2 regions of the Pseudoclavibacter sp. VKM Ac-2888 genome follow, and region 1 is predicted to be linked to the other one. Evidence: predicted binding sites of a transcription regulator. Region 1 holds the regulator's gene; the other holds the start of a gene.

The links. The regulator HspR, encoded in region 1, represses chaperone genes until heat shock. The targets are predictions, from matches to a motif close to AAGTTGAGTCNNNNNGACTCAACTT.
Region 2: the regulator HspR is predicted to act here: its motif matches at 2,060-2,084, upstream of ITJ61_RS11425 (ATP-dependent Clp protease ATP-binding subunit).

Annotation. Positions count from the first base shown of each region.
Region 1 is NZ_JADKSM010000001.1:2,549,491-2,553,697, forward strand. It holds gene ITJ61_RS12015 (helix-turn-helix transcriptional regulator) at 1-630, shown strand, start outside; gene ITJ61_RS12020 (SDR family NAD(P)-dependent oxidoreductase) at 1,034-1,804, shown strand; gene ITJ61_RS12025 (heat shock protein transcriptional repressor HspR) at 1,979-2,527, opposite strand; gene ITJ61_RS12030 (DnaJ C-terminal domain-containing protein) at 2,537-3,547, opposite strand; gene ITJ61_RS12035 (nucleotide exchange factor GrpE) at 3,663-4,207, opposite strand, start outside.
Region 2 is NZ_JADKSM010000001.1:2,420,933-2,425,139, forward strand. It holds gene ITJ61_RS11425 (ATP-dependent Clp protease ATP-binding subunit) at 1-2,017, opposite strand, end outside; gene ITJ61_RS11430 (methylated-DNA--[protein]-cysteine S-methyltransferase) at 2,206-2,757, shown strand; gene ITJ61_RS11435 (substrate-binding domain-containing protein) at 2,761-3,849, opposite strand; gene ITJ61_RS11440 (fibronectin type III domain-containing protein) at 4,090-4,207, shown strand, end outside.

The DNA of each region.
Region 1 (4,207 bases):
GGCCTGCGGCTGACGGCCGCGGAACGCGACCACCTCTTCCACCTCGCCGGCCACCAGGCACCTCGCCGCGCCATCGGCGGCGAGCACGTGGCCCCCGGCCTCATGCGCATCCTCGACCGCCTGGCCGACACCCCGGCGCAGGTCATGACGGCCATGGGCGAGACGCTTGTGCAGACACCGGCCGCGCGCGCCCTCTTCGGCGACGAGACCCGCTTCGTCGGCAACGCCCGCAGCGTCGTCTACCGCTGGTTCACGGCGCCCGGCGCCCGCGACGTCTACCCGTCGGCCGACCACGAGAAGCTGTCTCGAGCATTCGCCGCGGATGCTCGCGGCTTCGTCGCCCAGCAGGGTCCAGGCTCTCGAGCGCAGCGGGTCGTGGATGCGCTCCTCGCCGAGAGCCCGGAGTTCGCCGCAATCTGGGCCGACCACGAGATCAACGCGACGCACGAGCTCGAGAAGCGAGTGCAGCATCCCGAGCTCGGGGCCATGGAGGTGCACTGCCAGTTCCTCATCGACCCCGCGCAGCACCAGACGCTGCTCGTGCTGACGGCCACGCCTGGCACAGAGAGCTACGACCGACTGCAGCTGCTCTCGGTCATCGGCACGCAGCGCCTCACCGCCGACGCCTGACTCAGGCGCCCGGCGTCCGGCACCCGACGACTGGCGTCCGACGTCCGACATCCGGCGTCCGGCGTCCGGCGTCCGAACACCCGCGCCCGTCGTCCGGCGTCCGAACACCCGCGCCCGGCGCCCTGCACCCGAACGCGCGCGCCCAGGCCGTGGAGTTGTGGCTTGTTGCTGCTGCGCGACGTCGCCACGACGTCACGCCACAACTCTGCGGTGGCCGTGACCCTGCTCGGGGCGGGGCGGGGCGGGGCGCATGCTTTCGGCGCATTCGCTGTGTCGGTACACAGTGGATGCGCATGCGTGGCACCTAGCCTGGCGGCGCCGTCGGGGATACAGCTCCGGCGGCCGACGACTGCCGCGGGCGAGCGACGTCACGCGGACAACCAGACGACAAAGGAGTTGCGACATGACAGATTTCACCGGACGCTCAGTGGTCATCACCGGCGGCGCGGGCGGCATCGGCGCGGCGACAGCTGAGGAATTCCTCAAGCTGGGCGCACGCGTGGCCCTGGTCGACCTCTTCCCGGAGCCCCTCGAGGCCGCGCGCGAACGCCTCTCGGCGCACGGCGAGGTCATCGCGATCGCCGCGGATGTCACCGACGAGGCCGACGTCGAGCGCTACGTCGCCCAGACCGTCGAGGCGTTCGGGACGATCGACGTGTTCTTCAACAACGCGGGCATCGAAGGCGCCGTCGGCCCGCTCACGGAAGCGAGCGTCGACAACTACGAGAAGGTCTTCGCCGTCAACGTGCGCGGCGTCTTCCTCGGCATGAAGCATGTCCTCAAGGTCATGACCGAGCGCGGCAGCGGCAGCATCATCAATACGTCCTCGGAGGCGGGCCTCGACGGGGCGCCCGGCGTCTCCGCCTACGTCGCGTCGAAGCACGCCGTGGTCGGCTTCACGAAGTCCGCCGCGCTCGAGGTCGCCCCGAGCGGGGTGCGGGTCAACAGCATCCACCCGTCCGGCGTGAACACGCAGATGGTGCGGCGACTGGAGGAGGGCTTCGGCGGCGGCGACACGGAGGCGGCGAAGGCCGGGTTCCAGGCCGCAATCCCGATGGGCCGCTACGCCGAGCCGCTGGATATCGCTCGGGTCGTCGTGTTCCTCGGCTCCGACGAGGCGTCGTTCGTGACCGGCGCGCAGTGGCGCGTCGACGGCGGCAACGGAGCCCGCTAACCCCGCGCGCCGCACCCCGCGCGCCGCACCCGCACCCACCCCGACGCGAAGAGGTCAGTTTCGCCCCATCCTGGGCCTCAGGATGGGGCGAAACTGACCTCTTCGGCGCTCGAGACGCGGGTGGTTCGGCGGAAGGCGCGGCGCGGGGCGCGGGAGGCGGGATGCGGCGCGGGCTTACGCGTCCGGCGGCCGCTTGGCGCGGGAAGCGCGCGTACGCGGTGCCGAGGCTTTCGCGCGGGTTCGCTTCGGGCGCCGCTCGTCGGCGTCGGCGTCGGCTTCGGCCTCGGCATCGTGGATGCGCGCCGGCCGCCACACGACGACCTCGGTTCGGCGGGCCGTGCGGCGACCGTGGGCGAGGGGCACGACATCGCCGCGTTCCCCGGCCGCGAAGATGCGACCACCGAGCCTCGTGAGGCGCTCGTCGGCGAGTTCCGCCTCGAGCGCCCGGACGCGGCGGCGCAGTCCCAGCACCTCGCGCTGCAGCTCGAGCACGCGGGCGATGCCCTCGAGGCTCACGCCCTCGTTCGACAGCACCGCGATCTCCCGCAGCTGCGCGACGTCGCGAAGCGAATACCGCCGCACGCGCCCGGCCGTGCGCCGAGGCGTGACGAGGCCCATCCGGTCGTACTGGCGAAGCGTCTGCGGGTGCATGTTCGCGAGCTCCGCCGCCATGGCGATCGCGAAGATCGGGGCGTCCTCGTCGAGGTCGGAGGGGAATGCCATGGGCGTCCCCTACCTGCCTTGGCGCGCGAGACGCAGCAGGTCCTCGCGGGGGCTCTCGTCTCCGGATGCGGCGACGAAGTCGGCGAGCGCCTTCTCCTGCGCGCTCGACAGGTGATTCGGCACGGCCACCTCGAGGTGCACGAGCAGGTCGCCCTTGCCCTTCTTCGACTCGATGCCCCTGCCCTTCACGCGGAGCGTCTTCCCGTTCGGCGTGCCCGGCGCGACCTTGACGCGCACGGTCTTGCCGTCGACGGTCGGCACCTCGATGGTGGCGCCGAGGACTGCCTCAGCGAAGGAGACCGGCACGGTCACCTCCAGGTTGAGGCCCGAGCGCGTGAAGACGGGGTCGGGTCGCACGGCGACGGTGAGGATGAGGTCTCCGGCTTCGCCGCCGTTCGGGCTCTGCCCGCCCTTGCCGCGGAGGCGGATCTTCTGCCCGTCCTCGACGCCGGCGGGAACGCGGACCTTCACGACCCGCCCATCCTGCCCCTGCAGCTCGACCGTGTCGCCGTGGATGGCGGTCATGAAGCTGAGCGTCGTGGATGCGCTCTGGTCGCGCCCCTTCTGCGGTCCGGTCTGGAACCCGGCAGGCCCGCCGGCACCTCCGCCGAAGCTGCCTGCCCCGAAGCCGCCGCCACCACCGCCGAACATGGAACCGAGGAGGTCCTCGAAGTCGGCGTTCGACGCGCCGCGGCGTCCGCCGCCACCGTTGAACATGCCTCCGAAGACGTCCTCGAAGCCCGCGCCCCCTGGGCCGCCTGGCCCCTGCTGGAAGCGGGCGCCCGAGCCCATGGCGCGCATCTGGTCGTACTCGGCGCGGTGCTCTGGGTCGGAGATGACCGAGTAGGCCTCGGAGATCTCCTTGAACTTCGCCTCTGCGGCAGTGTCGCCCGGGTGCGAGTCAGGGTGATACTGACGCGCGAGCTTCCGGTACTGCTTCTTGAGGTCTTTTTCGTCTACGTCCTTCGATACGCCGAGCACCGCGTAGAAGTCCTTGTCAAACCAATCCTGACTGGCCATATGGTCCTTCTGTTCCTAGGGATGAGCACGTGTCTTCCGGATGAAGACAGGAGGGGGCCCGCAGCTGCGGTGCCCCCTCCCGTGTTCGATCGGGCGGATGCGCCGATCGCGGTGCTTATGAAGCGGGTACGAAGACGGCTGCCTTCGCGACGCGGACGACGCGCTCGCCGATGGTGTAGCCGCGTTCGACGACGTCAGCGATCGTGTCGCTCGTGACCTCGGGGTTCGGCAGCTGTGCGATGGCCTCGTACCGCTGGGGGTCGAAGGCCTCTCCGGCTTCACCGTAGGCGGTGAGGCCGAGGCGCTCGACTGCGGTGCGCAGCTTGTTCGCGATGACGGCGACCGGGGTGTCTTCGATGAGGTCGCCGTGCTTCTGGGCACGGTCGAGGTCGTCGAGGACGGGGAGGAGGGACCGGAGCACTTCCGCCTTGGTGGCGTCGTAGGCCTCGGTCTTCTCGCGGTCGGTGCGGCGGCGGTAGTTGGCGTACTCCGCCTGGACGCGCTGCAGGTCGTGGAGGCGCTCCACTGCGAGATCGCTCTCGCCGGGGGCGCCTTCCGTTGGCGCGTCTTCTGCACCTTCGCCGCTGAGGAGCTTCTCGAGATCCTCGACGCTCAGGCCTTCAGCCGCGGCTTCAGCAGCCTGGCCGGCGGCCGGGTCGG
Region 2 (4,207 bases), 130 kb from region 1:
GCAGCGGCCTGGCCCCGTAGATGGGGTCGTAGCCTCGCTCAGCGAGCCAGGCCCTGGCGTCGTCGTCGACCTTGATCGTGAGGCGACGCTCGCCGAGCCTGCGCTGCAGCCGCTCGATGTACAGCGCCACGATCTGCGCCAGCTCATCCTGCGAGAGGGCGCTGAACACGACGATGTCGTCGAGTCGGTTCACGAACTCCGGCTTGAACGAGTGCCGGACGGCCGCCATGACGCTCTCCTCCCGATCCTCGGGGGTGAGGAGCGGGTCGATGAGGTACTGCGAGCCGAGGTTCGAGGTGAGGATCAGGATGACGTTGCGGAAGTCGACCGTGCGTCCCTGGCCGTCGGTGAGGCGCCCGTCGTCGAGCACCTGCAGGAGGATGTCGAAGACCTCGGGATGCGCCTTCTCGACCTCGTCGAACAGCACGACCGAGTACGGCCTGCGTCTGACGGCCTCGGTGAGCTGCCCGCCCTGCTCGTAGCCGACGTACCCGGGAGGGGCGCCGACGAGCCGGGCGACGGAGTGCTTCTCCCCGTACTCGGACATGTCGATGCGGATCATGGCCTTCTCGTCGTCGAAGAGCAGCTCGGCGAGCGCTCGCGCGAGCTCCGTCTTCCCGACTCCGGTGGGACCCAGGAAGAGGAAGGAGCCCGTGGGGCGGTCGGGGTCCGCGATGCCCGCGCGCGTGCGGCGGATCGCATCCGCGACCGTCGCCACGGCCTTCTCCTGCCCGACGAGTCGCTTGCCGAGTTCGGCCTCGAGGTGGAGGAGCTTCTCCATCTCGCCTTGCAGCAGCCTGCCCACGGGGATGCCGGTCCACGCGGCCACAACCCCCGCGATGTCCTCGGCGGTGACGTGGTCGTTGACGAGCTTGGGCCCGCCGCCTTCCGTGGCCTCAGCCTCGTGCAGCTGCTTCTGGATGCCGGGGAGCTCCCCGTAGAGCAGCCGGGAGGCGAGCTCGAGGTTGCCCTCGCGCTGCGCACGGTCGGCGCGCACGCGGATGTTGTCGAGCTCCTCGCGGAGCTCGCCGATGCGGTTGAGGGATGCCCGCTCGATGCTCCAGCGCTCCTTCAGCTCGCCGAGGCGCGCGTTCTTCGTGTCGAGGTCGGCACGGAGCGTGGCGAGGCGCTGCCGCGAGGCGTCGTCGTGCTCCTTCTTGAGCGCGAGCTCCTCGAGGCGGAGACGGTCGACCTGCCGCTGGAGGGTGTCGACCTCGACCGGCGAGGAGTCGATCTCCATCCGCAGGCGCGAGGCCGCCTCGTCGATGAGGTCGATCGCCTTGTCTGGCAGCTTCCGGCCCGTGATGTAGCGGTTCGAGAGCGCGGCTGCGGCGACGAGCGCCTGGTCGGCGATCGACACCTTGTGGTGCGCTTCGTACCGCTCCTTCAGACCGCGGAGGATCGCGATCGAGTCCTCGACGCTTGGCTCACCGACGAACACCTGCTGGAAGCGTCGCTCGAGCGCCGCATCCGATTCGATGAACTGGCGGTACTCGTCGAGTGTCGTCGCGCCGATGAGGCGCAGCTCGCCACGAGCGAGCATGGGCTTCAGCATGTTCGCTGCCGAGATGCTCGACTCTCCGCCCCCAGCACCCATGAGGGTGTGGAGCTCGTCGATGAACGTGATGATGCGCCCGTCGGATTCGGTGATCTCCTTGAGGACGGCCTTGAGCCGCTCCTCGAAGTCGCCGCGGTACTTGGCGCCCGCGATGAGCGCCGACATGTCGAGGCTGACGAGCTCCTTGTCCTTGAGGGATTCGGCGACGTCGCCGGCGACGATGCGCTGGGCGAGGCCCTCGACGACCGAGGTCTTCCCGACGCCGGGTTCGCCGATGAGCACTGGGTTGTTCTTGGTGCGCCGGGTCAGCACCTGGCTGACGCGTCGGATCTCGGAGTCGCGGCCGATGACCGGGTCGAGCTTGCCCGAGCGGGCGATGTCGGTGAGGTTGATTCCGTACTGTTCGAGTGCGCTCTTGGCCTCTTCGTCTGGTGCCTGAGCGCCTTGCATGTTTGCCATGGGGCTCCTTCGTCAAAGTTGCTTCCGACCCAGATGGATCAAAAGTTGAGTCGGAATGGCTCAAGTTTAGATTCCGAGACGGAATAACACCACCCAAAGCTGGGTGGCTCAGCCAACTCCCAGCGCAACCTCGACGCCTCCGCACCGCCTCTGACCAGGACTTCTCCTAACGTGGCAGAGTTCCTGTTATGCCAGAAGCACCCGAAGAGTCGCCGCTCGACGTCAACGCACTCCGCGTCGGCAGCGTCGAGCTGCTCGGCGAGCGATTCTCGATCGTCAAGGCCGGGCCGTCGGAGGCCGTGCGCGCCTCAGGATTCGGGAGCCCGAACTCGCTCGCCTACGCGGTCTTCGGCCGCCGATCCGAGCTCCTCGAGGTGCAGGAGCTCGATGACGCCGACGCCGCACTCGCCGCCGTCCGAGCCTTCGATGACGGCGACCCGTCTCTCCTCGACGCCATCGACGTCCACCAGGACGGCACCGAGCTGCGCCGCGCCATGTGGAGGGCGGCCAGGCTCGTCGAACCCGGCACCCTCGCGAGCTACGGCGACGTCGCGACCATCGCCGGGCATCCACGCGCCGCCCGCGCCGCCGCGAGCGCGTGCGGCGCCTGCCTCGTGGGCCTCTTCGTGCCCGTGCACCGCATCGTCCAAGCCAGCGGCAAGCTCGCGGGGCACGCTGACGACATCGCCGTCCGGCAGGCGCTCATCGACCACGAACGCGCGACGGGGATGCGCGGCTGACGGTCAGGAGCGCGCCGCGGTGGAGCTCCGAGCGTGCAGCACGGGGAGGACACGCGTGCGCTGCACCGGTCGACGGGGACCCTCCTCGAGGCGCGACACCATCGTCTCGACGGCCAGCCGCCCGATGTGCTGCTTGGGAGGACGCAGCGCCGTGATGGGCGGCTCGGCGTTCTGCGCCACCTCGTCGTCGTAGGCGACGACGGCAAGGTCGTCGGGGATCGACCAGCCGTGATCGCGGGCGTACTGCTGCACGAGCACCGCTTGAGGGTCGGAGTGGATGAGCAGGGCCGTCGCAGATGCCCGGCGGCAATCATCGAGCACTCGAGCGATGAACGCCTCCCGCGACAGCCCGTCCATCTCGTCGAGGTTCGCGTCGACGTCGACCACCGATTCGAGGCCGAGCTCCGTGACGGCACCGCTCCACCCCTGCCGGAGCTGCGCGGAGGTCGGGGAGCCGGTCGAGGTGAGGATGCCGACCCGGCGGTGCCCGAGCACTGCGAGGTGGTCGGCGGCGAGGGAGCCGCCGAAGACGTGGTCCGTGGTGACCCATTCGAGGCTCGTGAGCGCGGCGACGGAGGAGGCGTGGCGCTCAGCGAGCACGACGGGCACCGGGAGGGACTCCAGCCAGTGCAGCAGCGCCCGTCCGTCTGCACCGCCCGTCTCCGGTGCGGCGATGATGCCGTGGAGGCCGCCCGATTCGACGAGGGAGGAGATCTGCCTGCGCTGATCATCGACGGAGTAGCTGGCACCCCTGAGCACGAGCTGCACGCCGAGGTCCGTGGCCGCGGCCCGTGCGCCGACGATCACCTGGGGCCAGTAGTAGCTCAGCGACGGGGTGACCATGCCGACCCTGAAGCGAATCGCGGTCGCCTGTGCGGCGACCGATGGCACCGAGGTGTCGAGGCGGCTCCGCAGGGTCGCGCCGCCGTGGACTCTGGTCAGGAGACCGCGATCGGAGAGGTGCGTGATGTCGCGGCGGATCGTGAGCTCGGACACCTCGAGCTGCCGCGCGAGCGCGGCGACGCGGACGGATCCTGCCCGCCGCAGCTCGTTGAGGATCCGCTCTCGACGCAGGAGACCGAACGGCGGCATGTCGTCCACGGATCCGAGCGTACAGACATGTTCGCATCGCGTCGAGCATGAACGGTTCTGTTCGCTTTGCTGGCCTTTTCGCCGACCCCACTTCAAGATCAGCTCGGAAGCACACAGTCGTGCCCGCCGCGCACTCAACGAACGAGCCCGCGCGGACAGCGCACAGAACGGAGAGCGCACATGCCTCAGGACCATCGGCTCGGTCGAGTCACGAGCACGAGCAGGGTCCGCAGGCGGCGGATGAGTCTGGCATTCATCGCGGCCACGGCGGTGGCGATGATCGCGCCGGTTCTCGTCGCCCCCACGTCCGCGCAGGCCGCGGGATCGGATCCCGTCTCGGTGACCGTGGACGGCGCAG